4 regions of the Methylovirgula sp. genome follow, and region 2 is predicted to be linked to each of the others. Evidence: riboswitches for the same ligand, from Rfam matches in the RefSeq annotation. Region 2 holds a riboswitch; each other region holds the start of a gene.
What was found. Region 2 has a riboswitch for cobalamin ahead of WDN02_RS01740 (TonB-dependent receptor). Riboswitches for the same ligand answer to the same signal wherever they lie in the genome.
Positions count from the first base shown of each region.

Region 1 (7,898 bases), 1.7 Mb from region 2:
TCGGTTGAACGATGGGATCGGTTACTTTCGCGAGATATTGTCTCCGCGCATGGAGCAATTCGAGACGATCTTCACCGCCCCGGGCCCTCTGGAGGGTGTCAGCATTCTCTTGGGTGGTCTGAGCGAGCCGATCATCGAGCACGGGTATTGGGGGTCGATGCGCGATCGGCTGCCGCTTTCGCAGACCGACACGATGGATCCGGTGGGCGAACTTACTCTCAAACAAGGCACGCCGGCCAAAGGCGGCCGCGTGATTGTAACCGGTCATCTGAACTTGACCCTCATCCGCTCGGGCGAAGATTGGAGCCGGACAGAGGACGAAGAACGCCGGACCTGGTTTGACGATATTCAACCGGTGCTCCTCGAGGGAATGAATTATTTGCGCGACGACGGTCTCGAAGTCGGCTGCTATTGCAACCGCTATTGCTATCACATGGGAGAAGACGGCAAACTTCAGGAAAAAGGCTTCGGCGTGAGCCTCTGGCGCTCATTGTCGAATCTTGAATCCTGGGCAGAATCGCACCACACGCATCTGCAGATTTTTGTCACGTTCAACCGGCTTGCCAAGAAGTTTAAAGAGCTGGTGCTTTATCACGAAGTGTCTGTCTTCGACGCGGGCGCTCAGTATTTCGAATACATCAACTGTCATCCGAAAACTGGCGTCATGCGCGCGCTCTGAATTTAGGCGCTTCGGCGATCGATGGGTGTCTTCCGCAAACACCCATCGATTTAAACTAGCCACATTTCAATTGTCGCCTAAGGCTGGCCGCCGCCACCTGGGTTGCGAAAGGCGGACAAGCATAGGCTTATGCCATCAGCCCGGCTCCCATCCACTCAAGGCTTAGCTGTCTAAACCTTCCAGCTGTGCGACTTGGTATGCAGGCGCAGATATTCAGCAAATTCTGCGTCCGGCATGATCCGGATTTGCTCTTCGAGATCACCCAAATCGACGCGGGTGCTGGCGCGATTGGCCCTTTTCCACGAAACAAGCTGCCGCGCAGTGCGGCGCAACAAACGGGCGACCTTCATGTCCAATCCTCCGCCTTCTCGAAGAATAGGGCAGTGCGCCGGCTCGCCAAATTGTCCGAAAGGCTAAAGACCCGCGCTGACTGCCCAATAGTTCTCCCGCGCATCCGGCTCCCCGCCTGGAGATTGCCGCATGCCAGCGGAAAACGGTCAAGGACGAAAAAGGCTGCGCCAGCGCATTATTTTAACCGCCAGCCGCAGCAATAGGCGGGCCGGGGCTTCCGACAGAGAATTGCGGCACGCCGACCGCCTAATGGCCCTCAACTATAGAAGGGCGATGGATGCTAGGTCACATTTTCTTGGGAAATGACGTCATCTATTGACGGCTCGCCTTTGACAGCACGTTCGATCGCGAGCTTGGTCGCCGCGTAATTCCAGTTCTGAATTTTGGCATCGTCCTTTGCCTCCCAATGAATGAAGACGCCAACGCAAATAAAAATATTAGCGGCTTCATCTTTGGGAATGACACCGGATTTCACGCAATCGATGACAGCTTTTCCGACGCCGGTTTGCGCGGGACCAAACATTTTTTCCGCTTGATCTCCATTCTTGATGTCGACCTTGTTGAACATCACAGTCGCCGGCTTTGTCATGAGGTTTGGGCGCACAAGTGCCAGAAGAGCATTGTCGCCGACTTTCTGATTGGTGAGCGTCGTGCAGAAAGCCGTTTCGGCAGCACTTCCTCTCGGTCCCATGATCAGATCAATGTGCGCGACTTCGTTGCCGTCACCCACGAGCGCTTCGCCAACCAGCACGCGATCAATTTTCAGGTCGCCCATTCAATCCTCCTCCGGATAAATGTTTCTTTGCTTGCGCGAACAGCCATACCACGCCCGTGCTATTTCGCCACGCGAACATCGAATCTAGAGCGACCTTGACTCACCCATCCATTCGCCCATATTCGAAGCTGTCGTGGTCTTTGGCGAATCTCATTCGTGCGAAGCTAAGAGGGAAGCCGGTAGGCGATCGGACGCGGTTCGTTCGAGAGTAAAGTCGGCGCTGCCCCCGCAACTGTAAGCGGCGAGTTTGGGTCCATGCATGTCACTGGGAAGATATGATCCTGGGAAGACGGACTCGAAACAACCACCCGCAAGCCAGGAGACCTGCCTCGACAATATATCGTCCTCGGGCGGGGTGTCTCGGTGGTGCGCTTCGACTTCTACGGCGCGCCGCGAAGTTGCAGGCGCGTCGCATGTGCATCGCCGCTCGCGCTTGAGGGGTGACGCAATGTTTTTGACTCTTCCACCATGGCGGCCACGGCGTTCCGCAGGGCAATCTATCTCATTTTTCGCCGCGGAGCCTTTGAATGCTTGAACAAACGTCTGCGGCTAAGGCGGCGGCCCCCCTCGATCTCCGCAAGATCGGCGCGCAGGCCGACCATTGGTATCCGCTTGCCTGGTCCCGCGAGGTGAAAACCGGGCGGCCGTTCGCCGGGAGTTTCGCGGGCGAGCCGATCGTACTCATCCGCCCCAAGGAGGGCGCCGTTTTCGCGCTGGAAGACCGGTGCGCGCACCGGCAGGTGCCGCTGTCGAAGGGCGTCGTAAACGGCAATGTCGTCCGATGCGGCTATCACGGCTGGAGCTACAATTCGGAAGGCCATTGCGTCGACGTTCCTTACTTGGGTAAGGGCAAATTGCCGAACGGCGTGCGAGCCTACCCTTGCCACGAAATCGATGGAATCATCTTCATCTGGCCGGGTTCAGCAACGCCGGATGCGCCGCCCACGAAGATTGGCGCGGGTGGCGATAAATCTTACAAAACGCGGCGTTTCGGCGAGGTCGTCGCATGCCATTTTACGTTCATGCATGAGAACCTCATGGACATGAACCATCAGTTTCTTCATCGCAGTACGACAGGCAAGGTTTATCCGCGTTATCTTGATCGCCGCGTCGGCGATGATTGGATGGAAGTCGATTACAGTTTCATGCGCCCGGATGAGAAGCCGCCGCTCGGCGAGGCCGTCATCGTCGGCGCGATACGCGGGCAGTCGGATAAGGCGCAGGATCTTATGACGGTCCGCACCGAATATCCGCATCAGACGCTCAAGTTCTGGACGTCCGAGGGGGATCCGGTTCTCGATGTCTGGCTCGGTTACACGCCTGTCGACAAAGAGCAAAGGTCCAACAGGACATTCATTTCATTGTCCGTGCGCCGTCCGAAAATACCGTTCCTTCTCGATGTGGTCTGGCCGATCATGGCCATGTTCACCAATCGCGTCTTCAGAGAGGATCGCGAAGTCGTCGAGATGGAACAAGCGGCGCACGACAGCCAGGGCTCCGACTGGAATCAGGAAGTTTTTCCGCCGATCCAGGATTTGCGGGCTCTACTGGCTGCCAACGGACAAATCATTGCGCCTCCGGCAACGCCGGCTGAAACAAATTGAGTAGTGCGGCTTTTGTCCAGATGCAATTTCAGCTGTCGTTCTCTTTGCGCTCATTTCCAAGGCTGGCGATGTCCTTGCGCAAGTGTTTCATGGCCGGCGTGACGATCGCGACGAAATAGGCTTCGCGTAGCTTCCGACTCGCCACCGAGCCCGCGATGTAGCCGCGCGCTCCCGCGTGCAGCATCGCCGATTGGGCTGCCGCGAGCGACAGTTCAGAACCGTGCAGCCGCACTTGCAACACTGCCCGCAGATAGGCGGGATCGGTCTTGTAAGGCGTTCGCGCCAGAACGTCGATTTCATCCCCGAGCCGCACGGCCTTGCGTTGCAAGTCGTCGGGGCGATCCGGCAGATACGCGTTGACGTCTCCGCAAATGCTGTCGCTCTCACGCACCAGCGCGATGGCGCCGCGGACGAGGCCAAGCGCCATGCCGGTTTGCAAGAGGATGAATCCCGCACGAATGCGCCGGACGAACGGCTCGGCCGGATCGGCGAGCACCATTGAATCCGGAATGAAGGCGTCGCGAAAGAGCACGGACAGGGTCGCCGTCCCCTCCAAAGCGATAAAGTGTGCATTTTGGCGCGTCGTCACCCCCTCATCGCTACAGCGCGCCAGCGCCATCACGAGCCGATCGCCTTCGCCAGCAAAGCAGATACCGAACAGATGTCCGTCGCCGAGATTGGAGACCCAAGGCAGCAGCCCGTTGACGCGCCAGCCACCCGCCACACGCGCGCCACGCAGCCGCAGCGCTTCGATGCCGGACAAAGCCTTCATCGGATTGGAAAGGCCCGTGCCGCCGAGGATCTCGCCATTCGAGACGCTTGGTAGCAAGGCGTCGCGGAGTTCGGCGTTTTCGGTATTCGCGATGTACCAGACGAGCGCGTCCTGACACCAGGCGCAAAACGCGGTCGCAAGGCATTCCTCACCGACGATGGCCATCGCTTCGATCGCAGCTTCGAGATCGGCGCCGCCGCCGGCGGAGGTGTGATGTGCGAAAACGCCCGCGCCGCCCAGCCTGCGCAGCACATCTGCCGGATAGGTTCCCGCATCGATGTCGCGCACGCGCGGACGTAGTTCACGCGCGGCGATGGCGCGAACGCGTGCAAAGACGCCCGTTTCTACCGTTTGATCTGCGTGCAGCCCAATGGCCATCGGATCAATCGATCCGCTCGACGGTGAGCGCGACAGGTTTGGTGTAAGTGTTCGCCACCGGCGACCAAAGCGTGGCATGAGCGACGAGCGCATCAAGCGTTTCCTTGGGCGCATCTGCATCGAAGTGGACGTTGACGCGCACCGCCTCGAAGCCGACCGGCTTCGGCGAGACGTCTCCGGTGCCCCAGACGGAGGTGATGTTGATGTCCGCTTCGAGCTCAAGTTCGAGTTTGTGGACGGTTATATTTTGCGCCACGGCGTTGGCGTGAATGCCGACCGCGAGGCAAGACCCCAGCGCCGCGAGCAGCGCCTCCGACGGGTTGGGCGCGGTATCGTCGCCGAGCAGGCCCGGCGGCTCGTCGATCACATGCGCGGGCAGATTGCGCACGAAGTTCAATTGGCGGAAGCGTCCTTCGGTCACTGTCCGGCATTTCAAGGTCCGGACTGCGCCCGGATTGGCTTTGCCCTTTTCGATGAGCTGTTGAAGACCATCTTTGTCGATCGGCGCGAGGCAACCGGTGCGCGGCGGGGACTCGATATCGGACATTTTTGAAACTCCCTTTGCAGGCATGCGTTTGTTCAAGAAGAGCTGTTCCAGCGGACGCGCCGGATCAGCAGCAGCAGAATGCCGTCAAGCGCGAAGCCGATGACGCCAATGGCCACAATGAACGCGGCGAGCCGGTCATATTCGAGCGTGTCGCGCGCGTCGTTGATCGCGTAGCCGAGGCCGCTCGTCACGCCGAGATATTCGGCGGGAACGAGGACGATCCAGGCGACGCCCAGCGCCAGCCGGATGCCGACAAGAATATCCTGCAGAATGGCCGGCAGAATTACGATTGTCAGCAGGTTCCACGGCCTGGCGCCGAGGTTCTTTGCAAGTTTGAACCAGTCAGGATCGAGTTTCTGCAGCCCGTTCGCCGTGGCGAAGATGATCGGCCAGACGGAGGCGGCCGCGATCAGAAAGACAATGGCACCTTCCCAGGTTGGAAACGCCAGGATCGCAATGGGCATCCAGGCAAGCGGGCTGATCATCCGTAACAATTGAAACGGGACATGGGTAAGCTGCCGGAAGATCGCGCTGTGGCCGACAAGAACACCGACCGGCGCACCGATCAAAATTGCAAAAGCGAGGCCGAGGCCGATCCGGCGGATGCTTGGTACAAATGCTTGCCACAAGGAGCCGTTCGCGATCATGCGCGCGAGGCTGACAAACGTCGGACGCGGCGCGAAGCCTGCGAAAGCCGTGCCTTGTGGACTTTGCGTCAGCACCCAACCGCCGAGCGCCCAAATCGCCAGAAGCAGCAACAGCCCGATCAACGGCGCTGCGAAGCGAAGGGAAACCCCATGCCATTGGCGCCTTACGATGCGTTCAGGTTGCACGGCGATACTCGTCACAGTGCCAGAACCTCGTGACGAGCAAAGGGATCAGCGGCATTGACGCTCGGGTCCGTCTTCCATTCAGGATGGAGCTTCAGCGCGGCGCGGACGAAATCGTAGTTCACCAAGTCCTTGGTGACGAAAGCGGGGTCGAGCTTGTCGAGAAACGTCCGGTCTCCGGCGACGAGCGTTTTTTTCATCTCTTCCACAATCAGCGTCGTCGCCGTTGGATAGGGCCACGGCTGAAAGTCGATCCGGCCGTTGTGCCATTGCGGATGCTCGATCGCCCCATCACTCAAATATTCGGCATTTTGCGTGTAGAGCGTCATCGCTCGCGTCACGACGGGCGCGGGCATCGGCAGATAACCAGCGCCATCGCGCGACAGCAGAGTGGCAACCTCGACCTTGTGTTGTGAGGCATAGATTTCAGCGCGAACGATGGCATTCAGAATCTTCTGCGACCATTCCGGCCGCTGGACCGTATCGGCCTCGTGCATGCAGACGACGCAACACGGGTGGTTCTTCCACATATCGCCGGTAAAGCGCAGGATGCGCGCGTGAATAGCGATCTCGCCCATCGCATTGAAGGGTTCGGCGACCGTATAGCCGTCAATTTTACGGGCCGCGAGCGCCGCCGGCATATCGGGCGGCGGCAGCGTTTGCAGATTGCATTCGTGCGGTGCGAGCGGTGCGCCCTGCGGCCGGATGACCGGCGTGATCCCCGCCTGTCGCAGCGCCAATTGCAGCACGATATTATGCATCGAATACCAGAACGGTACTGCGATCTGCTTGCCGCCAAAATCGGCGAAGCTATGGATCTTGCTGTCGCCGCCGACAACGATGGCGGACCCGTTCGTATGCGCCCAGGCCACGATCTTGACCGGGAAGTGATTGTTGTAGCGCATCCAGACCGGCACCGGCTTCAGCAGATGTACGAGGTTGAACTTGCCGGCGGCAAATGCCTCGACAAGCGGCGCCCAGCCGCGCACCAGAACCGGCTTCTCGACGTTCAGTCCTTCGTCCTGAAAGAAACCTTTAGCATGGGCGACGAGCAGTGCGGTCGCATCAGTGATCGGCAGGTAGCCGATACGGACCGGCTCGTCCGGCGTCGTTGCGGCGCGCGCTTGCCGCGGCATCGTGCCGAGCAACGTTGCGAGTCCGCCGGCGGCAAGCACGTCCAGCGTCCGCCGTCGCGTAAATGATTGCGGCACATTCGGCGTGGCGTGGTAATCCAAATTATTGCAATACTGGCACACTTAATGTCTCCCCCGCAGTTTCGCGGTCATTTTCCAGAAGCCCCAAAAGATGGGTGCGTAAGCCGCCTGCCGGCGTTGACGCCAAAATGACGTCGGCGATCAGCCGGCCCGGATTTGGCGCCATGACGATGATGCGTTCGGCAAGATCGAGCGCGTCGTCCACATCATGGGTGACGAGCAGCAGCGTGAGGCCAAGCTCGCCGGCAATCGCGCGTACTTCGGCGCGCAACGCGGCACGCGTCACAGCGTCGAGAGATGCATAAGGTTCGTCGAGCAAAAGGATTTCTGGATCGGTCGCCAGCGATCGCGCCAAGGCGACACGCTGTTGCTGGCCGCCGGACAATTCCGTGACCGGACGCGCGCCGTAGCCATGCAGCCCCACAATATCGAGCATTTGCGCTACTCGCGCCGGGGCCTCTTTCGAGCGACCGGCGAAACGCAGGCCGAGCGCGACATTCCCCGCAACGTCGAGCCACGGCAAAAGCAGCGGTTTCTGAAACATCAGATTCCAGCGCGGTGACGGGCCGGAGACAGGCGTGCCATCGATCTGAACCTCGCCATTCGTTGGCTGGAGGAGACCGCTTACGATCTGCAGGAGCGTGGACTTGCCGCAGCCGCTGCGCCCAAGCAGCGCGACGCGTTCGCCGGAGCCGATCCGCAATGTCAGGCGATCCAGCGTCAGGGGCCTGCGCGGGTAGCGATGGCT
Region 1 covers NZ_JBBCGP010000001.1:2,054,884-2,062,781, forward strand. The annotation lists gene WDN02_RS10015 (phenylacetaldoxime dehydratase family protein) at 1-679, shown strand, start outside; gene WDN02_RS10020 (hypothetical protein) at 850-1,035, opposite strand; gene fae (formaldehyde-activating enzyme) at 1,311-1,805, opposite strand; cobalamin riboswitch at 1,923-2,152, shown strand; gene WDN02_RS10030 (aromatic ring-hydroxylating dioxygenase subunit alpha) at 2,333-3,409, shown strand; gene WDN02_RS10035 (acyl-CoA dehydrogenase family protein) at 3,438-4,559, opposite strand; gene WDN02_RS10040 (OsmC family protein) at 4,564-5,106, opposite strand; gene WDN02_RS10045 (ABC transporter permease) at 5,139-5,924, opposite strand; gene WDN02_RS10050 (ABC transporter substrate-binding protein) at 5,951-7,192, opposite strand; gene WDN02_RS10055 (ATP-binding cassette domain-containing protein) at 7,173-7,898, opposite strand, start outside.
Region 1: linked by a shared signal. The riboswitch ahead of WDN02_RS10030 (aromatic ring-hydroxylating dioxygenase subunit alpha) and the one ahead of WDN02_RS01740 (TonB-dependent receptor) in region 2 are both predicted to bind cobalamin.

Region 2 (7,898 bases):
CATCATCACCAATTGGAATACCGGCGCGGAACGCATGAAAGGCTACTCGGCCAGCGAAATTATCGGCCAGCACTTTTCCCAATTTTATTCGAAGGAAGAGCGCATGTCGGGACTCCCCGTCCATGTGCTCGAAACCGCCGCCCGCATCGGTCGCTACGAGTCGGAAGGCTGGCGTCACAGGAAAGACGGGAGCCGCTTCTGGGCTTCGGTCGTGATGGATGCAATCAAGGACAACGCGGGGCGGCTTATTGGCTTCGCAAAAATCACACGCGACATCACTGAGCGGAAGGTGGCGCAAGATATATTGCGGGAGAGTGAACGCCAGTTTCGACTCCTCGTCGAAGGCGTGACGGATTATGCGCTTTTTATGCTCGATCCCAACGGCATCGTCACGAGCTGGAATAAAGGCGCGCAACGCATCAAGGGCTATTCTTCCGAGGAAATCATCGGTTGCCATTTCTCCCGGTTCTATACGGAAATTGAGCGTTCGGCCGGCGTCCCGGCGCGCGCCCTGCATACGGCTGGACAGGAAGGGCGTTTCGAAGCTGAAGGCTGGCGGCTGCGAAAAGATGGTTCGCGCTTCTGGGCCAGCGTCGTTATCGACGCGATCCGCGACGAAGCTGGCGTTCTCATCGGCTTTGCCAAGCTCACACGCGACGTCACAGAGCGGCGCGAAAACGAGCTCGCGATCGAGAAAGCGCAATTTGAACGTAACCGCGCACAGAAGATGGAAGCGCTCGGTCAGCTCACCGGGGGCGTCGCGCACGATTTCAACAATTTGCTGATGATCGTGAGCGGCCACATCCGTCAGCTTCGAAAGTTCGTACCCGCTGAAGACACCAAAGGCCAACGTTCGCTAGATGCCATCGAGGCAGCGGCAGGGCGCGGTCAGTCTCTGACCCGACAGCTTCTCACCTTTTCGCGCCGGCAGACGCTCAATCCCATCCCTGTTGAAATCGCCGCCCGCCTCGCTTCCGTGCGGACGTTGGTCGAGAGCTCGATGGGGCCGTCTTACAGGCTGGTCTTCGGCCTGCTGTCGGATGTGTGGCCTGTTCGGATCGATGCCGATGAATTCGAGCTTGCCCTGGTCAATCTTGTCCTGAATGCCCGTGATGCGACGCCGAACGGCGGAGAGATTAAAATCTCTGCGGCGAATGTGCAGCTGGATGGAAAAAGTTCCCCGGAACAACTGACTGGTGACTTCGTTGCGCTTAGCGTGGCGGATACTGGCTGCGGGATCCCCCAAGACGTCCTTGAGAAAATTTTCGATCCGTTTTTCACGACCAAAGGTCCGGGTAACGGAACTGGTCTCGGCTTGGCGCAGGTGCAAGGCTTCGCGCACCAATCCGGCGGCGCAATTTCGGTCACGAGCGAACTGCGGCAGGGAACTGTTTTCACGCTCTACCTCCCGCGCAGCAAGTCCGGAGGCGGCGAAAGCGATGAGAATATCACGCAGAATTTGGCCTCTACCGGAACATTGCTTCTCGTCGAAGACAATCCGGACGTGGCCGAGGCAACGGCTTCACTGATCGAAGACCTGGGATTTTCGGTTCAGATCGCTGGCAACGCGCAACTCGCCCTTGAAGTCCTCGCAAAGCAGGACATTTCGGTTGTCGTCAGCGACATCGTCATGGCGGGCTCGATCGACGGCGTGGACCTCGGGCGGACGGTTCGCGAGAAATATCCGAATTTGCCGATGATCCTCATCACCGGCTACAACAATCGCTCAGAGGAAGCGCGCGATGAGTTTATTGTATTGCGCAAGCCCTTCAGTGCCACCGACCTCGCGCGCGTCATCGCCCGTATCCAGTCCGAGGCCTCACCGCAAGGCCCGACGAACGTTATCCGTTTGGGTCAGCCGCGTAAAAGCGCGAAGCCTGAGAGTTGAAGTCGAGGATCAGCGTCGAAACGCGCTAGTGGTCGTGATCCGACCGCGCGTCGGAGAGCGGCGGATAATATATGGCGCAGGGAATGTAGGCGTTCGGGATATGCATTGTGGCAGGTAAGTCGCCGCCGGCCGCAATTTGAGCAGGCAAGAAATGCGTGTGCGGACCTGCAGGTGAGACGCCGCCGGGTTGCGGAATTCCGCTATAGACCTCTATCCGCCCAATCGGATTGCGCACGACGCGGACCGGCGACTCCGCCAAAATATTCGCGCCCTTCAAGCTCAACACCTGTTGCCATTCCGCGCCCAAACAGGCATCGAGACTCGCCTTGAGAGCTGCTGAACTCGTCCGCATGCAGAATGCGCCCGCGGCACGCCCGAGACCGAAATCATAGAGCGTTGCCTTGCGTTCATCTGGTTGGATCGCTTCAGTGTCTTCTCCGAGGCTCGCTAAACCGCCGCCGGGGAATTGCCGCGTGAGAACGCGCGGCACGGCAAGCACGACAACATCGCGGCTTGAGGATTCTGCCGATCCAACTGCCAGCGCCGCGACGTGATCCTGCAACGAAAGAGACATCGCACCACTTTGCGTGCGCGCACTGATCGTTCGATCGCTCAATTCCACGCGCAAATCGTCGTCTGCGCCGATGCAAAATTCCGCGATTGCGCCGTTCACGCCGGAAACCCAGGTTCCGCCGTCGGGGCGAAGTGTGTCCCTTATGAAGGCTCGTAAATCGTCGGTGCTCCAGCCGAGATGATAAATGCTAAGTTCCATCTGCGCACGCCGATCTGGCAGCGCCGCCCAAACGGCGCTCTTTTGGTCGTCGGTCAGGATTAGCCAGCTCGCGATTTCATCGCGGCTGCGCGCGCAACCAATACAGAAATCAGAAGACGGGCGGATGCGGCATACGCCAATGCAGGGGCTTGGAATCATCTCGGACACCGCTTGATCTGAAAATATTGGCGCGGAGCTTTACGCCGTGGACGCATTCATCCGCAAGCTGCGAACTTGTGCAAATCGAACTTGACAGCATTCGGGCTTCAGCTTCATCATAAGTGTGATGGTTCCCTTCGGGGATCAAAAGGGAACGCGGTGCGATCGTCAGATCCATGCCGCGGCTGCCCCCGCAACTGTAAGCGGCGAGCTGAACGCCATTAAGCCACTGGGCAACCGGGAAGGCGGCGCAAAGCAAAGACCCGTGAGCCAGGAGACCTGCCATCCGCCGTGGTCACGCGCGAACACATTGGGCGGGGTGTCCTGATGGGGGATGAATGCGCGTCTAAATCGCTCGCATTGATCGCTTTGGTTCGCAGTGACGTGTCACGTTGCTGCGAGGCATTATGCTCATCTCCCAACCCAACGCCGCGGCGGTGCGCCGCGCGCTTTTTGTTTCGTCAAGCGTCATCGCCCTAGCGTTTTCCTCCTCTGCCTTGGCGCAGGTCGCGACCGGCCAAGCCGCCGATCAGTCGCAATCCCTGCCAGAAGTCCTCGTGACGTCACCGACGACGGTGCCGACGCCAGAGAGCGATGTCGCAAGTAGCATCGGCGTCATCACAAGCCAGCAGATCTCGGCGCAGCAAGACCGCACCGTCCCCGACGCGCTGAGCACTGTCCCCGGCCTCAATGTCGTGCAGACGGGCGGACCGGGCGGCCAGACCTCCGTCTTTCTTCGCGGGACAAATTCGAACCACGTCAAGGTTTTGATCGATGGCATCGACGTCAGCGATCCGAGCAATCCCAATGACTCCTTCGACTTCGGCCAATTGCTGACTGGTGACATTGAGCGCATCGAAATCTTGCGCGGGCCGCAGAGCGGCCTTTACGGCTCGGATGCGATCGGCGGCGTCATCAATATCGTTACCAAGAAGGGCCAAGGCCCGCTCAAGGTGACGGGAACGATCGAGGGTGGCTCATTCGGAACGGCCAACCAGACCTTCAACGCCAGCGGCGCGCACTCGATCTTCAATTATGCATTCAACATCAGCCATTATCTCGCGGCCAGCACGCCGGTGACACCGTTGAACGAGCTTCCACCTGGCCAGCAGCGTAACAATGATTCCTACGAGAATTGGACCCTCTCGACCAAGCTGGGCGCCGACATCAACGAGCACCTGACGCTGAACTATGTCGGCCGTTATACAGATTCCACGTATTTCTTCACCGGCGACGGGTTCGACCCTTCAACCGGGCTGGAAGCTCCGGAGTCAACGCAAAGTCTACAAATTGACCACGACTTTTTCACCCGCGGCGAAGCGGTAACGTCCTTCTTCGACGACCGGCTGAAGAATTATCTCGGCATCAATTATTCGGACTCTAATAGCTTCAATGCCAGCCCCGGCACCGATAACGAAATCAACCAGGGCCAGCGCCTCAAATTCGATTGGCGCAGCGTGATCGCGGCACTGCCGGGCGAAACGATAGTTCTCGGTGCCGACCACGAGACCGAAACGCTCTTCCAGAACGATCCCGACGTCGATGCAAATCGTAATGACGCTGGCGGCTATGCGGAATTGCAGTCAAATTTCTATAATCGCTTCTTCCTCGTCTCGAATGTCCGCTACGACAATTACGACACGTTCGGCGGTCACGTGACCTATCGCGTTGCGCCAGCTTTCATCGTCCCGCAGACAGAGACGAAGCTCAAAGCTAGCTACGGCACCGGTTTCAAGGCACCGACACTGAGCGAACTCTACGTGAATTCTCCGGCCTTCTTGTTCTTCGCCAATCCCAACCTTCAGCCGGAGGAATCGACCGGCTACGACGCCGGTTTCGAGCAGCCTTTATTCCACGACAGGTTCAGCTTCGGGGCGACTTATTTCCACAACAACATCACGAATCTGATCGATTCTACCGACACGACCTACGTAAACATCGGCCATGCCGAAACGCAGGGTGTCGAAAGCTTTGCCGACTGGGCGGTCACCGACCGGCTGCATCTGCGAACGGATTACACCTACACGCGCGCGGTGGATGAATCGACCGGTCTAGAATTGCAGCGCAGACCATATGACAAGGGCAGTATCACCGCGCTCTGGACGCCGATTGATCCTCTTACCTTATCCGGCACTTTGATCGCGGTCAGCAAATGGGTCGACGATTTCGACCGCAACAATTCAAATACAGCGCCGGGGGATTTCACACCGGGTTATGTGGTCGTCAATGTCGCGGCGAATTACAAAGTCGACGACCACGTAAATCTCTTCGCTCGCATCGATAATCTGCTGAACGAGCATTACGAGAACCCGCTCGGCTTCCTGCGTCCGGGTATCGGTGTCTTCGGTGGCATGCGGCTCTCCGCGTTTTAGGATGCGTTGAAATAGAAAGAAATCGAATGGAGACAATGATGCAAAACAGACATTATGCTATCGAATGGCAGCAGCCGCTTTCGCTCGCAACACTGATGGCGGCAAGCGTCGCTTTTAGCCTTGGCCTCGCCTGCGCGGTGCCGCTTGTGGCTTTCGCGGCGCTTGGCGCGTTAACGCTTGACCGCAGAATGGGATTACTAATTATCATCGGAATCGTGGCGGCCAACCAGATCCTTGGCTTCACCGTGCTGCATTATCCGCACGACGCGGCAACTGTCGCTTGGACGCCGGCCTTTCTGTTCGTCGGGATCATCGCAACTCTCACGGCATTCTGGACGAAACGCCGCTGCGCTGGCTTACATCCGACCGTCACCGTCCTCGCAACTTTCGTTGCTGCCTTTGCGTGTTACGAAGGAGGCTTCTTCCTTATTTCGCTGCTGACGAGAAGCGGGCTTTATGCCTATGCGCCCTCGATAATCCTGCGCATCCTTGAGACAAACGCATTGGCTTTCGCAGGATTGTGGTTGATTCGTCGGATCGCGATGGCACTCCGCACACCCGCCGTAAAATCCACAGCGCCATTCCGCCCGTTGCCGACGACCTTCATCCAAGACTGAACTACAATCTTTTCGACGCAAAAGCGCCTGGGAGGGCATCGCGAAGGTAATCTGCCCCACCTACGCGGCGATCTCATCTCATCGTAAGCTGATGAGATTGTTGGCACCCTAAAGGACGCGAAATACCCGCAACGGCAAATTATTAGCGTTCGTTGAAACGACTTTCTGCGGATAGAGCCCGATTTTTGTTTAGGGGCCACCATAAAGAAAAACCCCGTAGCCAAAGGCGACGGGGTCGAATTGGTGGCGCGGGGGATGTGCTCCACAAGGCGAACTTACCTTCGCCGGGGGCTGAAGATGTGCGCTATCGCACAAGCGGGCCGTAGGCTTGCTAGCGTCGGCTCTGCTTTTGGGCGTTTCTGAACTCCAAAATCTTCATTTCAGGTAGTCGTACACAACGGTTCCCAGGCCGAGCGTCAGATCGGTGACATAATGCGTAGCCGAAACCACGCCGCGGACAGGCAGCCGCGCGACATCACACAGTGCGTGTTCGAAAAGTTGAATCGCTCCGGGGCCTGACCAAGCTCCTTTAAGCGTAACGTCTTCAACGTAATATCTTACCAACTCGCAAATGCGCGGCGTGCAATCCACGTGCGGAATAATTTTGATCATGAAATTGGGTCGCGCCAATGCTTTCAGGAGCGGCGCGTGATCGATTTCACGGTGCTTGTAGCCCATCGACGCGCTGACGCAGAGAACCGAACCGTAGTGCAACGTACAGACCAGCGTCTCGCTCTCATGAGAGATCTTCGGAGTCGCGAGCTTTTTTGGAAAACCCCAGATCTCTCGGCCTCCGGCAATAGGCGAGTTGTCGTCAAGGTACATCGCATGGACATAGCCGCCCTCTTGCAAGTCCCCATCCGCACCCCGAAAACGCACCGGAATAACTTGGCCGGTTTCGGTATAGTCGCCAAAGCCTGTTGAGTCCGGCATTCGAATGAACTCATAGCTGACCGTATCCCCGGCGACCTCCAGTGGTTCCGGCACAACTTCCTTCAACGCCTCGATGTCTGTGCGGTAGGTGATGATGATGAACTCGCGGTTATAGAACTTGTAGGGTCCCTTCGGATACGCGGGGTCGTTAAGCGGCATCGCAAACGCCTTGTCGCGAACTTCGGAGATTTTCATCGGCGGGACTCCCACTTCGTAACGATTGGCGTAGAATACACTAAGCTTAAGGTTCTGCCAGCTGGGTTCTTCTTTGGGAGCACCGAGTTTATTTTCATGTACTCCGTTCCGTCAAAACCCCAACCGCAACGTCTGCAAATTCCGCGACGCGCCGATGACGTTGAGGAATTCGTGAATTTGTCGCCGGGTGTAGGGTTGCGCGAAGCGGCCGCGCATACCTTTTTAGGGATTATGACCTCAAGAGTTGCTCCCAGTTACACCGGTTTATTACATGGGTCATTTCGAGGTTAAATTATTGGGAGGCTGGTATGAGAAAGCTTACGCTGATCAGTGTCTGCATTTCGGCTGCAATCGCCGTCGCGACGGTCGACGCCGCGATTTCTGCTCAGGACAAGTACACCCTCAAAGTTCGGAACGGTCTCGCATTCTCCGAGTTCAGAGGCTACGAAGACTGGTCGGTGATCGCGATTAGCGAGAACGGAGGCAAGATCGCCGCGATCTTGGGGAATCCGGCGATGATCGGTGCCTTTAAGGAAGGCGTGCCTGGCAATGGTCACGGTTTCCCGAACGGCGCGAAGATGGCAAAAATCCATTGGATTCCGAAAAAGCAGGACTCATACCCTGGTCAGCCAATGGTGCCGGGCGCTCAGCATGACGTCGATTTCATGGTGAAAGATAGCAAGAGGTTTGCGGATAGCGGCGGATGGGGATGGGCCGCGTTTGAGTATGACGCCGCATCTTCTACGTTCAGGCTCGCCACGACAGCGGACGAACCGCCGCAGAATAACAATGCGAAATGTGGGTTTGGCTGCCACACGTTGGTGAAGAACAAAGACTACGTCTTCACGGAGTACGGAATGAGATAACGCTGTCCCGACGGAGGGGGCGGCTCGCTACGCACGCCGCTGTCGTCAACCAGGTCGTTCACCGCTTCCCTCGAACAGATCGGGCGGCAAAATTCC
Region 2 covers NZ_JBBCGP010000001.1:368,328-376,225, forward strand. The annotation lists gene WDN02_RS01725 (PAS domain S-box protein) at 1-1,888, shown strand, start outside; gene WDN02_RS01730 (hypothetical protein) at 1,914-2,660, opposite strand; partial or broken gene WDN02_RS01735 (DUF1289 domain-containing protein) at 2,679-2,819, opposite strand; cobalamin riboswitch at 2,931-3,121, shown strand; gene WDN02_RS01740 (TonB-dependent receptor) at 3,227-5,191, shown strand; gene WDN02_RS01745 (hypothetical protein) at 5,227-5,808, shown strand; gene WDN02_RS01750 (acetoacetate decarboxylase) at 6,184-6,936, opposite strand; gene WDN02_RS01755 (cytochrome P460 family protein) at 7,245-7,802, shown strand.

Region 3 (7,898 bases), 3.3 Mb from region 2:
GCACGGCGCGCCTTCCGCCAAAGTGCGGACGATCGCGTCGCCGTCATCGATCGCCTCAATATCGTAACCTGCCGCCCTGAGCTGCGTTGCGATCTCGACAAGGCTCGCGGGCGTATCGAGCCCCACCGCGTAGGCCGCACGCCCGGCCTTGGCCGGATAATCGGACAATATGCAGGCGAGCCGCCGGCCGCCGCGCGGGGTGCGGCGCAAACGCGCCCATGCTTGGGCAAGATCAGCGACGAATGCGATCCGTGCAGCGTCCGGCCGATGAACGACGCGCGTGAATTGTAACGCCACGCTGCGTTCAGTCTCCTCCTTAAAGGAAATCGTCCGCGTGATGATGCGGCCGTCAAGCTCCGGGAGGACGACATTCATGGCAAGATCAGCCACGCCGAGCCCGCGCATATCGCTGTCCCAGGACGCGCGCGAATTGCTGGCATGGATCATTTGCAGGATCGGCGCGTCCGCAGATTCAAGCGGGCTGTGCGCTTGATCCATGCGCGCGGCGAATGCCGTCGAATTCAGAATAACGTCGGGCCTCTCTTTCGTCAGAAGCTCGGAAAGCCAGATTCCTGCTTCGCCATCCTTGAGACTGGGCACATACGCCGCCAAGACGCGCAGGCCACGCGAGACCAAAGCATTGGCGACAGCTACGATTGGCGCGACATCCCCGGCGAGAAGATAGGCGCGATAAAACACAATGATTGCGAGCGGCGCATCACTCGCACCAGATCGGCAGGCGGCGGCGAAAAACCCGCAGGCTGGCGTCGATTGCGGCTCGGGCAATTGGCCTGTCTCGCCCTCGCTGCGCCGTTCAATCCAGGCAAAAAGATTGGCAAGATTGCCGGGACCGCCGCAATCGAAGCTGCTTGATATCGCGCGGAGCGTTTCGACGGGCAACGTCGAGAGATCGTCGAGCCGCGGGTCAGCGCGGCCATCACCCGAAATGAGAGCGAGATCGAAGCGATGCCGACGCGCGGCTGCCGCAAGCTCTTGCGCGCCATAACGCCAATAATCAAGACCGCCGAGAAGACGCACCAGCACGAAGCGCGCATGAGCCGCGACAGATTCAATATAACGATCGACCGAATAAGGATGGCGTAGCGCCGCCAATGACGCGAGGCGTACATCGGCGGTCTGGCGATCTTCCAGCGCCGCCGCGGCGAGCCCGAGATCGCTATCGGAAAAAGACAAAAAGACGATCGCGCCCGGCGTCTGGCCAAGATCGACAGCGCTCTCCGCTTCGTCGATCGTCCGCGTCGTCGTGCGCAGAAGATGCATGGGCGCTCAGCCGACCGCTGCGGCAATCGCCGCGCGATCAAGCCCCGTCTCGCCGATGACGACCAGCCGGCCCTGGCGGGATTCGTCCTTATGCCACGGACGATCGAAATTCTGCCGGAAGCGCCGTCCGACGCCCTGCACCAGAAGACGCATCGGCTTGCCCGCGACCTCGAAAAAGCCTTTCATCCGCAACACGTCATGCTGCTCGGCGATAGCACTCAGCCTGGCGATGAATTGCTCCTGATCGCTGACCGGACCGACATTGAGCACGAAGCTTTCGAACTCGTCGTGATCATGCTCGGGCTCGTCATCGTGATGCGACTTGCGCGCGTCGATCTCGTCTTCCGCCGCAGCTTCAAGCCCAAGCAGCAGCTCGGGATCGACCTTGCCTTCGCTCGTGACAACAATTTTGACCGCGCGCGGCAGAACTGCGGCGATCTGTTCACGCGCCTGCATCTTCTCATCGTCTGTCAGCAGATCGCTTTTGTTGAGCACGACCATATCAGCGCACAGAAGTTGATCCTCGAAGACTTCCTCAAGCGGATTATCGTGATCGAGCGAAGGATCGGCGGCGCGCTGTGCTGCGATCATTTCCGGATTATCGGCAAATGTGCCTGCGAGCACGGCAGCGCCATCGACCACGGCAATCACACCATCCACCGTGAGGCGCGAACGAATGGTCGGCCAATCAAAGGCTTTCACCAGCGGCTTGGGCAGGGCCAGACCCGACGTCTCGATGATGATGTGGTCGGGCTTCTCGCCGCGACCGAGCAACGCCTCAATGGCAGGCACGAAATCGTCTGCGACCGTGCAGCAGATACAGCCATTGGCGAGCTCGATAATATTTTCTTCGGGGCATGACGCGACACCGCAGCTGCGCAGGATTTCGCCATCGACGCCGACATCGCCGAATTCATTGATGATCAAAGCCAGGCGGCGGCCTTGCGCACGTTCGAGCAGATGGCGGATCAGCGTCGTCTTGCCGGAGCCCAGAAAGCCGGTGACGATCGTTGTCGGGATTTTATGCGTGTCGAGCGCCGCCATTCCATGCTCCGCGTCAGTTTTGCTTCGACGCGTTTTCTTCACGCGAACCGGAATCCACTTCGCTCGAAAACGCTCTATTCCGTGGGGTGAAAGGACCGGCGCACTTCAGCGCAACGCAGCTTAGCAAAGGCTGCAGCATTCGCCCGGGGCACCCCGCCCGACGCAAACGGTCAACGAAGACGGTAGGTCTCCTGGCTCGCGGCTCAACACATATGTCGCCCGCCTTCCCAGATCGCCTTTCGGCAATCCAGTGGCTTCGGGCGAAAGCTCGCCGCTCACAGTTGCGGGGGCAGCTGCGGCTTTGAGCAGACGCTCAGACCGCATTCCCTGTTTTCCTTCCGAAGAAGGACCGTCGTTTGGCACCTTGCCATCGCCCCGCAGCCTTGTCAAAACAGCGCCTTCCGCCGCGGCGGCTGGAGATTTCCCATGACAATTGCGCAAGATGCGCCTGATTCCGGCGCGCGGCACAAGGAAAAGATGCGCAAGCGCAAGGAAGCGCAGGACGAAGAAGTCGCCGCAAAGACGATCGAAAAAGGTCTGCTGATCGTCCATACCGGACGTGGCAAAGGCAAATCGACGGCGGCTTTCGGCCTCCTGCTGCGCGCAATCGGACATGGATGGCGCGTCGGTGTCGTGCAATTCATCAAGGGCGCGTGGTCGACGGGCGAACGCGACATCTTGGCGACGCGCTTCGCCGATCTCGTCTCCTGGCACACGATGGGAGAAGGCTTCACCTGGGAAACGCAGGATCGCGCCCGCGACATCGCCGCCGCCGAAGCCGCCTGGGCGAAGGCGAAAACGCTGATGGAAGACCCGCAGATCGGACTTGTCATCCTCGACGAACTGAACGTCGCCTTGCGCTACGATTATCTGCCGGTCGATGATGTCGTCGCGGCGCTGACCCAGCGGCGTCCCGGCCTGCATGTCGTTGTCACGGGACGTAATGCGCCGCAGACCCTGATCGACGCCGCCGATCTCGTGACCGAAATGAATGCGGTCAAGCATCATTTCGCGGCGGGCGTCAAAGCTCAGGCCGGAATCGAGTTTTAATGATAGCGCGACGTCTGATGTTTCAGGGCACGGGCTCTGACGTCGGCAAATCGCTGATCGTCGCCGGGCTTGCGCGGGCATATCGCAAACGCGGACTCGCGGTCACGCCATTCAAGCCGCAAAACATGTCCAACAATGCCGCCGTGACGGCAGACGGCGGCGAGATCGGCCGGGCGCAGGCTTTGCAGGCGCGCGCGGCGGGGCTTGCGCCAAGCGTGCATATGAATCCTGTCTTATTGAAACCGCAAAGCGATGTCGGTTCGCAAGTCGTGGTGCAAGGCCGCGTCGTGGGGACCGCCAAAGCGCGCGAATATCAGGCTTGGAAACCAAAACTGCGCGCCGCCGTGCTCGAAAGTTTTGCGACACTTGCGGCTGCGGCGGATCTGGTACTCGTCGAGGGCGCCGGGAGCCCCGCCGAAATCAATCTGCGCGCCAACGATATCGCAAACATGGGTTTCGCCCGGGCTGTAGATTGTCCCGTCGTTCTCATAGGTGACATCGACCGCGGCGGCGTCATCGCCCAGATCGCTGGCACGAAAGCGGTGCTCGATGCCGACGATGCGGCGCTGATCCGGGGCTTCATCGTCAATAAATTTCGCGGCGATCCGACGCTCTTCGAAGCCGGGATGCGCGACATCGAAACCTATTCAGGTTGGCCGGCACTCGGACTCATTCCTTATTTCGCCGATGCTGCCCTTCTGCCTGCCGAGGACAGTGTTCCGCACCAACGTTTTATGCCAAGCGGCAAAAACCGGCCGCTCAAGATCGTGACGCCGGTTCTGCCGCATATCGCGAATTTCGACGATCTCGATCCGCTCGCTGCGGAGCCTAACATCAATTTCATGATGATGCGGCATGGCACGCCCCTCCCCGGCGATGCCGACCTGATCATCCTGCCAGGATCGAAAGCGACGCGCGCCGACATGGATGCGCTCGTCGCAGAAGGCTGGGACATCGATATCAAGGCGCATGTGCGGCGCGGCGGTAAAGTTCTCGGCCTCTGCGGCGGCTTTCAATTGCTTGGGCGGCGGATTGCCGACCCGGACGGTATTGAAGGCGCACCCGGCGAAACGCTAGGCCTCGGCCTGCTCGATGTCGAGACCGTGCTCGGCGGCGACAAGGCGCTTTTGGCTGTCGCCGGTCATGACACGGCGGACGGCGCGCCGTTCAAAGGCTATGAAATGCACATCGGCCAAACTTATGGACCGGATTGTATGTGCCCGATGCACAGACTTGATGACGGCCGCGTTGAAGGCGCGCGTTCAGCGAGCGGCCTCGTCGCCGGCACCTATGTCCATGGCCTTTTTGCCGACGATCATCAACGCCGCGCATGGATCACGTCGCTGGGCGGCAATGGCTCCGATCTCGCCTATGAAGACCAGATCGAGCGAACGCTCGACGGCCTTGCCACGCATCTCGAAACTCACCTTGATCTCGATCTTTTGCTCAGCCTCGCCAAATGAAGACGAGTGCCAGCGCCGCATAGCAACAAATCTGAATCGCGGCGGCACGTCGAAACAATTCGAGCGCGCGGAAAATATCTTTGGCATTCGCGTCACAACGGCCATCGCCCATGAAGGCGCCATCAACGACATTTTCGCCATAGACTCGCGGACCGCCGAGCTTGAGGCCGAGAGCCCCGGCCATCGCTGTCTCCGGCCATCCGGCATTGGGCGACAGATGCTTGGGTGCGTCGCGCCGCGTAGCACGCCAAACCTCGCGCGCGGACGCAAACCCGCCAAAGACAGCGGCAGCGGCGAAAAGCAATGCCGCAAGCCGTGCCGCTGGAAGATTGACAAGATCGTCGAGCCGCGCCGACCCCCAGCCAAAATTTGCAAAGCGTGGCGTGCGATGCCCGACCATGCTGTCGGCAGTGTTGATTGTCTTATAGAGCATCGCGCCGGTGAGACCGCCAACAGCGAGCCAGAACGCCGGCGCAACGACGCCATCGGAGAAATTCTCGGCGAGACTTTCGATCGCGGCCCGTGCAATGCCCGCTTCATCGAGGTCAGCCGCATTGCGCCCGACAATCCGGCCGACCGCCGCGCGCGCCGGTTCAACCCCCTCGCGCTCCAACGCTGTGGCGACGGCTCGCACATGATCGTGGAGAGAGCGTTGCGCCAGCAAGCTCGTTGCGAGGAGCGCGAGCACTAGTTCGCCGAAGATTGACGTGCCGAGCAGCCGCGTGACGACGACGCCACAAATTCCGACGCAAGCCAGCCAGAAGACCAAAGCAACAACGCCAGAGAGCTTTTGAATTTGCGCGTTTGTAGATTGCCGATTGAGCCGCGATTCCGTCGCACCAATCAACACGCCGATCCACATGATTGGATGGCCGATCACGCGCAATAAAAATGCCGGATAGCCGAAGATCGCTTCAAGCGCGAGTACCGCCGCCGTGAGACCAAACGTACTCGTGAACGTCATTCTTATGTCCGGTTGGCGAAATCGACATGACGACGTCCGCTAAATGCCGATCGGATACCGTGCGGTCAAGCTTGCCGAGACTGGTGATGAATAAGTGCCGATGCAGGATTGACCGTATTCGAAGGGGCATGACATGGATTTTAAAATGTTATGGTTGAATTCGTGTAACGCGCATTGCATGTTCGGCAAGTATTTTTCTGGAGTAGAGCATTGTCCGTTCCGAGCCGATCCTCTCCATTGCCTCTCGGCTCATTCGCGCTCATCGCCGTGATTATCGCGGCGAGTGCTGGCGCCTTCGCTTATACGGCGGGCTGGCTATCCCCCGACCGTCTCACCGCTCGTAAAATCATCGCCGCTTTAGCCCCGCCTGGCGGCCCCGCGCTCGGGCATCGGCGTAACCACGCAAAGGGAATTTGTTTTACTGGCGTGTTCGACTCGAACGGCAACGGCGCGGTACTCTCTTCATCGCAGATATTCACCCGCGGGCAATATCCGGCGCTCGGGCGCTTCAACCTCGCGACTCCGAACGCGAACGCGGCCGATGCGATGGTTCGCGTGAGAGGCCTTGGACTTCAGATTTCAGCACCGAACGGCGAAGTCTGGCGCTCGGCCATGATCGACCCACCCTTCTTTCCCGTCGCCACGGTGGAAGGTTTTTATGCTCTGCAATTAGCGTCGAAAAGCAAAGATCCCAGCGCGATGAGGACATTTGTGGCGTCGCATCCGGAAGTCAAAGCTTTTGGCGGCTGGGCAAAGAGCACTCCATGGACAGGAAGCTACGCCGAAGAGCCCTATAATAGCTTAGACTCCTTCATCTTTACAGACGAGTCGAGTGCAAAGCGCGCGGTGCGCTGGTCATATAGTCCACAGGCGCAAGCCGTACCGATCACGCAAGCCGAACTTAGCAAACGCGGCCCCAATTATCTCGAACAGGAAATCGCAGAGCGCGTCGGCAAGGCACCGCAGCGTTGGACATTGACGTTGACCGTTGCAGATTCCAGCGATCAGACAGCCGACCCGAGCAAGCCCTGGCCGAAGGGACGCCGAACGATCACAGCCGGAGAGCTTGTTGTGCAGAAGGTCGAGGCCGAGGCAGACGGCCCTTGCCGAGATATCAATTTCGATCCGACGATCCTGCCAAACGGCGTCACGGTCTCCGATGATCCGTTTCCGGCCGCGCGCTCCTCCGCATATGCGGTCTCCTACGACGCCCGCACGGCGGAGGCTAAGTATTATCCGTATACCCAATCGAGTTCGCACCCATGAGCACAGACCGTCAGCGTTTCACCGTTCTTCAGCGCGTGCTGCACTGGCTGATGGCACTTTGCCTTCTCGCAATGCTCTTCATTGGCGTTGGCATGGTCTCGACCGTCATGCCGAAATATGTACCTTTGCTTGCAACACATAAAACGCTCGGCATTGCGATCCTTGCTCTCGCACTGATCAGGCTCGGCGTGCGCGCTCGCTTTGGCGCGCCTGCGCTGCCACCGAATTTGCCCGAACCGATGAAGCTTGCAGCGCATCTATCGCATTACGGGCTTTACGCATTAATGATCGCCATGCCTCTGCTCGGTTGGGGAATGATGTCGGCCGGTTCTTACCCAGTCGTGCTCTTCGGCGATATCCACTTGCCGCCGATCCTCCCACCCAGCGATGACGTACATACTCTACTCTGGAACGCGCATTACTATCTGGCTTTTGCCTTCTTTGCGCTCATCCTCATGCATATCGCCGCCGCATTGTTCCACGCACTGATCCGGCGCGATGGTGTTTTCGAGACGATGGCGTCCGCGTCCTTCAGCGATGACGGCGTACCGGCCGAGTGATCGCAATTGATTAAGCCTGCGGCGCCCGCGCGTGGCTTTAGGCGCACGGCATTCAATCAACAAAAAATCTGGAACGATATGATCTGATCTTCGCGTTGGTTGCGCGCGCCCGCGGCGCATAAGCAGCGGCAACGGCGCTCACGTGCGTCTTCCAAAGCGAAGGAGATTATTATGATCAAGTCATTTTCCGTTCCTGCAGCATGTGCGGCCATCCTTCTGGCGAGCCTCTCCGCTTCCTCAGCGTTCGCGGGGACGCACCACGCAGACCAT
Region 3 covers NZ_JBBCGP010000001.1:3,698,400-3,706,297, forward strand. The annotation lists gene cobN (cobaltochelatase subunit CobN) at 1-1,281, opposite strand, end outside; gene cobW (cobalamin biosynthesis protein CobW) at 1,288-2,325, opposite strand; cobalamin riboswitch at 2,489-2,694, opposite strand; gene cobO (cob(I)yrinic acid a,c-diamide adenosyltransferase) at 2,752-3,375, shown strand; gene WDN02_RS18060 (cobyric acid synthase) at 3,375-4,838, shown strand; gene cbiB (adenosylcobinamide-phosphate synthase CbiB) at 4,822-5,802, opposite strand; gene WDN02_RS18070 (catalase family peroxidase) at 6,040-7,068, shown strand; gene WDN02_RS18075 (cytochrome b) at 7,065-7,628, shown strand.
Region 3: linked by a shared signal. The riboswitch ahead of cobW (cobalamin biosynthesis protein CobW) and the one ahead of WDN02_RS01740 (TonB-dependent receptor) in region 2 are both predicted to bind cobalamin.

Region 4 (7,898 bases), 1.7 Mb from region 2:
TGATCACCCGCTTTGACGCCGCTGGTAAGGCGCGCCGTTTCCGCTCCGAACTGGGTGACGTGAACCAAGCGGAAACTGACCGTCGAATTCGACTCGTCGACAAGCCAAACTCCCGATCCGCTTCCTTCATCGTCTATTGCGCCGATAGGAACTTCGAGTTGGGTGGACGCGACGTCATCGGAGAGAGTCAGTGTGACGGTCGCGCCGAGCGGGGCTTGCGCGCCTGCGCCTTCGAGCACGTAACGCGCTTCATAAGTGCGCGTTCTGACGTCCGCTGCATCTGAAAGCTGTCGCAGATGCGCATCGACCGTGAGCGAACTTCCATAAAGTGTTGCTTGCGCCAACGACCCGATCTTCGGCCGGATTGTTTCCGGCAAATCGACCGAAGCCTCGCGCGGACCCGCATGAGCCAAACGAATGACGGTCTGCCCTTGCGCCACAATCTGTCCCGGCTCCGCCAAGGTTTCGACAATCGTGCCGTCGGCATCTGCGTAGAGAAGCGAATAATCACCTTGATTTCGGGCTTCGCTCTCCTGCGCTTGCGCGGCAGACAACAAGGCCGCAGCGCTGTCAGCGGCGGCTTTCGCCTGATCATAGGATTGTTTTGAAACGGCGCCCGAATCGACGAGCCTGCGATAGCGTTCTTCGTCCGCGGCCGCCTGGATGGCGCGGGCCTTGGCCGCGGCGACCTGCTCAAGCTGCGCGGAAATCGCGAGACGCAGATCGACGGGATCAATCCGCATCAAGGCCTGCCCCGCGGAGACCCTCTGTCCCGTATCAACGAGCCTCTGTATGATTTTGCCCGGAACGCGAAAACCGAGATCGCTTTGCACGCGGGCCGCGACAAAACCCGTGAAGCTGAGCGCGCCCGCGTCAGCCACCTGCACTTTTGTGACCTGGACGACCCTGTCGTCCAATCGCGGGTCTGCGTCCGCTTCCGGCTTGCAGGCGGCGAGCGCGAGGCCTGCCATCAGCGCGATGAAAAAATTCTGGGCCCGAGCCATGAGAGAACCCCACTATAATGTAGAGTTCTCAAATGCATACTAGTGACCAAATTGTCAACTAGTCACAATCCCATGAGGGCCTTTGTCACGGTGCAAGGCTTCGGAGGACAAGATTCGCCATCAGCGTCGCATCCTCATCCAGCGTATCGAGTCTGAGGAGAAGAACGGCCGGGTGCGCGACGCAATCAAGCGCTAGCATGATCGCTCTCGCGGTTTCGTCGAGAGGCGTCTTGCGCTCGAATTCGCCAGTTTCGCGACCATCGCGAAGGACAGCATGGACGATCGCGAGCAGGCTTTCCTTATACTTGTAGGTCGAGCCCCATTTCTCATTGATGCTTGTTGTGGCGAGATCATAAATCTTTCGATCATGAAAGAACATGTCTCCGCTCATGTCCGCTATGACCTTGAAAATACGGCGTAATCTCTCGGAGGCGGACCTCGGCTCTTTGACGACTGCCATCGCGGCATCGGAAATTTCCGCCAGGCACATAAAGCAGACAGCCTGGCCGATCGCCTGCTTCGAATCGAAGAACTTGTAGATATAAGCCTTGGACAGTCCTATCGCTTTGGCGAGGTCGGCCACGGTTGTCTTCTCATAGCCGTAGTGGCGAAAATGATCGCCCGCGGCGGCAATAATTTGCTCCCTGCGTTCATGCTCAACCGGGCCGCGCTGACCCACATCGGCCAACGGCGAGGGCGCGAGAGCCTTTTGATCGTCCTGCATCAGCGAAATATAGCGATCCTGCATCAGATTGACAAATAGTGACTGATATAGATATTGGTCACAAGACTTTGACGCTGCCTTTAACGTTTAAAGAGCCGACAACGAAATGGTCCATGTCTCCGCCACGAGGGCGAATTCCCAAAGCGGCGGACGCCGTCCTTCCGGATTTCCCCAATACACTAGGCCGGGCTGGCTGGCGTTGACGATCGCGCTCTCCGCATGCGCCGTCGGCCCGGATTATGTCGCCCCGCGCCTCGACCTCACGGCCTTTCACACACTCCCGAAGGCAGGCGCGAAGCCAGCGCCTCCACTCGATCAATGGTGGGTCGGGTTCAAGGATCCAGAACTCGTTGCCATTGTCGAACGCGCACTGGCGCAAAACCTCGATCTTGCCGCATCCTTTGCTCGCATCCACGAAGCGCGCGCGGCTGCCGCCGGCGCCAGCGCGCAATTGCTTCCGACGGCCGACTTCAACGCGCAAGCCGAAACAGAGAACCAATCTCTACAAAGTCCTTTAGGAAAGATCGCAAACGCGTTTCCGGGCTATACGCGCGATCAGCAAGATTACAATGTCGGCCCCGCCGCGAGTTGGGAGGTTGACCTGTTTGGCGGCTTGCAGAGAACTGCGGCGGCGGCCCACGATGAAGCCGAGGCCGCGGAGGCCGAAGGCTATGGCACGAGGATCAGTGTCGCGGCAGAAGCCGCGGATGCCTATCTGCAAATTCGTGGCTACCAGGCGCGCTTGACGGTCGCTCGCGATCAGATCGAAGTGAACAATCGGCTTCTGAGCATCGTTCGACGCAGGCGCGACAATGGAACCGGAAACGATCGCGAAGTCGCGCAGACCGAGGCTCTTCTGCACGAGGCGCGTGCGACCGTCCCGACCTTGCAAACCGGGCTCGATGCCCAGTTGAATCGCCTGGACGTGTTGATGGGGGCTCAGCCAGGGACATACGCACGCGAGCTTGGCGGACGACGCAATGTCCCCGTCCCGCCATCCATCACACGCACATCTGGCCCTGTCGATTTATTGAGACGGCGGCCGGACATCATCGCCGCCGAGCGCAGACTTGCGGCCTCGAACGAGCAAATTGGCGCCGCGATCGCCGATTATTATCCGAAAATATCGCTGTCTGGTGCGCTCGGCTTCGAAAGCATGAGCGTCAATCAGCTTTTGACCTCCCGCGCGTTCCAGCCAGTCGGCGCTGGCGCGTTGCGCTGGCGGCTCTTCGATTTCGGCAAGATTAATGCCGAGGTCGCACAAGCGCGCGGCAATCATCTGGAGGCGCTTCTTCTCTATCGCCAATCCGTATTGAAAGCGGCGGAAGATGTCGAAGATGCTTTTTCTGAACTGACGCAATCTGAATTGCGGGAGCAGGAACTGCGCGCAGAAGTCACTGCCCTCTCGCGCTCGCGCGATCTCTCAGAAAATGCCTATGAGGCTGGCGCGATCCCGCTGACGGACGTTCTCGATGCGGACCGTCAGCTCCTCGCGGCACGCGACGACCTCGTCAACAACCGGACTGAGTCCGCACGCGCCGCCGTCCGCTCATTCCGGGCCCTTGGCGGCGGCTGGAGCTGATAGAACCGAAAAAGCTTGGGCGGAAAGAGCAAGATGCGGATACTGCACTTTAGGCGCATGACCGACGTCGATCTCCGCTTCATAAGGTCAAAATCCTTTGGCAAATCAAAGCTACAGATCGGGAACCAACGGCGGCCAAACTTGACTCACGAACCCAATCACTCATATTCAGAGTTGTCGTGGTCTTCGGCGAATCCAATTCGACGAAGCTAAGAGGGAAGCCGGCAAGCGATCGGACCTGTTTCGTTCGAAAGTGAAGCTGGCGCTGCCCCCGCAACTGTGAGCGGTGAGCTGAAGTCCATCTGTGTCACTGGGATATCTGATCCTGGGAAGACGGACTCAAGCAGTGACCCGCGAGCCAGGAGACCTACCTCGACAATATATCGTCCTCGGGCGGGGTGTCTCGGTGGTGCGCTTCGACTTCTACGGCGCGCCGCGAAGTTGCAAACGCGTCGCTTTTTCATCGTCGCCTACACTCGCGGGTGACGCATGTTTTTGATTGTTCTGTTTCGGCGCTCGCGGTCTTCGGCAACACGATCTGCGTTTTATCCTGCGGAGCAGGCGCTGCTGGCCATCAATGGAAAGTCCATTGCGTCATCACCAAGACCAGCTAAAGCAAATTGAGTAGCTTGCGGCAATTTATCCTCGAAGCCATCGATACGCATCCCCAACCGTTGGAGAAAGACGGCGCCGTGGTGGTGGTCACCGGTGCGTCGTCTGGCATTGGGCGATCCACCGCCGAATTGTTTGCCCGGCGGGGCTGGCGGGTTGGCCTTATCGCGCGCGGTGAAGCCGGACTTCAGGCGGCCTGCAGCGATGTTGAACGCCAGGGGGTTATGGCTGCGACGGTACAGGCGGACGTGACTGATCTGGCCGCTCTCGACAACGCCGCCACGCACTTTGAACAGACGCTTGGACCGATCGACGTTTGGGTGAATTGCGCAGGAAACGGCACCTATGGGCGCTTCCTCGATACGCCCGCCGATCAATTCCAGCGTGTAACCGATGTCACTTATCTCGGCACGGTCAACGGTACGCGCGTCGCACTGCGCCGGATGCTGCCGCGCGATCGCGGCAGCATCATCAATGTGTGCTCCGCTGTCGCTTACCACGGTATGCCGTTACTATCGTCCTATTCGGGGGCGAAGCATGCGGTGCGGGGTTTTGGCCAATCGATCTGCGCCGAGCTGTTTGAGGAAGGCAGCCGCGTGCGGCTGACGACCATCTTTCCGCCAGCGGTCAACACACCCTTTTTCGAGCATGCGATATCCCATATGGGACGGCCCGGGCGTCCAATCGCGCCGGTCTATCAACCCGAGACCATCGCCGAGGCGATCTATCTGGCGACGATGACGAAGCGGCGAGAGATGCCGGTGAGTTTCACGACACTGGCATTCTCGATCGGCGTGCGCCTCGTTCCGGGCCTCGTGCATCGCGCGATCCGGAAACTTGGCTATGGCGGCCAGCTCGCCGACGGGGCGATGTCGCCGACACCGCAGGACACCACGCTGTTTGCAGCCTCGGATCGCGCCTCGCCGGCACGCGGTGCCTTTAGCACAGGAGCCCGGTCAGGGAGTGTACACGTTCGTCTTTTGTGTGCCCTCGCCGCGCTGACCGGGAGAAGCCGCATCGCAGCGGATGCCACCCCCTCTCCGGTAGAAGATCCGGCACCTGCCATTTTAGAGGAGCCGGTTTAGAGCCGGTTCAAATTGACGGACTCGCCGACCGTTTCCTCCACCAAAACCCGCGTGGCGGAAACGACCTTTTTCACCAGCCCTACATCCAGCGCGCGTGGGTTGGGACGAACCGCGACGCGGTCCTTCACATAGGCGCCGGTGACTCCCGCCCAGTCCGGCGCCAACGCCACATGCAGCGGCGTATCTGCGCCCTGTTCTTCGGTCCGCTGAAAATGCGCCATCAGCCGCCAGGCGGCACCGATCAGCCCCCGCTCTTTGATCAGCCCGGTGGCGACCGCGCCCGGATGCACGACATTGGCGACCACCTCGCTGCCGCGCAAATGCTCGGCACGCGCGAAGGTCGCCATCATCATCGCGAGTTTTGACTGGCTATAAGCGCGTACCATGGCCCAGTGCCGCGTGAGCTCCAGATTCTCCGGATCGATCTTCGCGCGGTCGGAAGTGGACGAGCCGATATTGACGATACGCGACGGCGCGCCCGACCGCAGCGCGCCCTCCAGGGCATTCGTCAAAACGAAAGGCGCGAGATGGTTCACCGCCAGCACGGCATCGTGGCCTTCCGCCGTCACCTGCTGCCGCGCGGCGAACATACCAGCGTTATTGACGAGCACGTCGAGCCGCGGGTGTGCCGCAGCGATCTCCAAACCCAGACGATGCGTTTCACGCAGCGAGCTTAGATTGGCCAGAAGCATTTCTGTGCTGGCCTCCGGCACATGGGAAGCGATCCAGGCGGCGACAGCGTGCCCTCGTTCCGAGTCCCGGCAAATCAGGACAACATGATAATTGGCGCGCGCCAGCCCCAACGCAATCCATCGCCCGATCCCGCCAGAAGCACCGGTGACAACACTTACAGGCCGACCTGTCTCACTCAATCGTTACGCTCCTCGCGCCATATCGACCGCTTCTATAGGAATCCTTTGGGCTTTTAGCGCCGGCCTGAACGATTTGGAAGCTGGGATATCGGCGCGGGAGGATTCGCATTATGTCCTAAAATCAGCGTGTCGCGAGAATGACTGCTTTCAGGAAATGCTTGGGGCAGCTTGAATGACTGGTTTGAGCGCAAAGCGGCCGGCGACAAAGTACCGGCGATACCATCGTGCAATGGCCTCGCCTCGCCATCTCTGCTGCAATGCGTCGGTCTCACGGCGGCAATCAGGAATGTGCTGGCGATTGGGAGCGCGGGAGGAATCTGATAGATATCTCTTATCGACGTCTGTCATCATGCAGGTCGGTTGGCCCGAGGAATGAACCCAGGCACACCGGTTTCGACCACGGCGTTGAAGCGAACTCTCTCCGTGAGGTTATCTCGAATCTCCAACATGGCATCTTCAGGCGGAGTCGAGATGTCGAAGTTCTCTTCAATGTGCTGACGCGAGGTCGAGGTCGTCAGGAGCGTCGTACCGCGCTGGACGGCCCAGGCCAAAGCTACTTGCGCGGGGGTCTTGTGAACCCGTTGCGCAATCGCCACGATGACCGGATCCTCTGTAAGTCTCGGCTCCATCGCATGCCCCAGCGCGGCGAATGCCAGCACCACGATGCCCTTCTGCCGGCAAAAATCGAGCAACTCCCATTCGGGGAGATACGGATGCGATTCGACCTGCACCACGGCAGGTTTGATCCGCGCAATTGCGACGATCTCTTGCAATCGCTCCAGACCAATATCCGATAGGCCGATTGACTTACACCTGCCGTCATCCACCAGACGCTCCAGCGCCCGCCATGTCTCTGCCAGCGTCACGCCGGCATCGTAAATGACCTTGCCTTGCTCGTCCCTCGGGTCCTGCTCGTCGCCGGGTTGAAAGGCAAAAGGAGTGTGGATGAGATAGCAATCAACATGGTCGAGTTGCAGTCGTCGCAGGCTTGCCTCATAGGCTGGCAGGACCCGCTCTGGGCGGTGGTTGTTGTTCCATAGCATTGTCGTAACGAAGACGTCCTCCCGGCGAATCTTCCCCTCCTTGAACACCTCCTGCATCGCCTCACCGACGGCGGCCTCGTTGCGGTAGCGGTCCGAACAATCGAGATGTCGAAATCCAACCTCCAACGCGGCCTTGGTCGCTTGCTTGGTCACGAGAGGATCTGGAATCAGCGTGCCAAAACCGAGAGCCGGCATCGCACCGGATCCACCAGCGAGAGGAATCGTCGTGTCGCGAAGCGCGTCTGGATTTGCCATATTTATATTCCTTGTCAGGCCGGGTAACGAGTGCAATCGCTTCTTTAATAGCCGGATGAAACTCGCTGAATATGACGATGGATTTTAAGCGTGTCGTATCCAAGCGATCGAGCGGACGATCTTCGCCAAACCACCCATGATGACGGCGATTTGCCAGCACGCCGCTGCGTTGGAAGAAACAGCCCGTGAGGACGCGGTGTTACGCGACGTGCTTGTTCATCAGATTCAGGATCAGAGCGTCGAGGCTGTACGGTCCGGCGCCGGCCGAAATGACCATGATCAACATAAAGACATAAAGCGTCTCCGGTAAATAGAGCCAATCGTCGATGCGATCCACTTCATCGATCGGTTTGTAGAGTTGGATTCGCTGCCGCCCGGAGGTGGCGATGGCGACGAGGATGATGACAAGCAGGCCAAGCGCGGCGAGCAGCGCCAAGAGCCCTATAAGGACGGCGCCACCAGCGGCAAACTCGACCAACGGCACCCACCATTGATTGAAGCCAACCGCAGGAACGCCGAGCGCCTTGAGTTCATCGACGACCGCGCGGTGGCGCTCCGGGTCGAACAACTTGTGATATCCTGACAGCATAAAGAAAGCCCCAACCGCGATCCGGTTCAGGGTAATCGCGAGGCCGGTCCACCCGACGCCGACAAATAGCAAATCCGTCATGGCCCATCTCATTCGATGTCTCCCGACGTCTTCGGGCACTTGGACGGCCAG
Region 4 covers NZ_JBBCGP010000001.1:2,064,835-2,072,732, reverse strand. The annotation lists gene WDN02_RS10105 (efflux RND transporter periplasmic adaptor subunit) at 1-1,004, opposite strand, end outside; gene WDN02_RS10100 (TetR/AcrR family transcriptional regulator) at 1,090-1,752, opposite strand; gene WDN02_RS10095 (TolC family protein) at 1,928-3,310, shown strand; cobalamin riboswitch at 3,474-3,700, shown strand; gene WDN02_RS10090 (SDR family oxidoreductase) at 3,940-5,007, shown strand; gene WDN02_RS10085 (SDR family NAD(P)-dependent oxidoreductase) at 5,004-5,879, opposite strand; gene WDN02_RS10080 (aldo/keto reductase) at 6,227-7,177, opposite strand; gene WDN02_RS10075 (DoxX family membrane protein) at 7,377-7,847, opposite strand.
Region 4: linked by a shared signal. The riboswitch ahead of WDN02_RS10090 (SDR family oxidoreductase) and the one ahead of WDN02_RS01740 (TonB-dependent receptor) in region 2 are both predicted to bind cobalamin.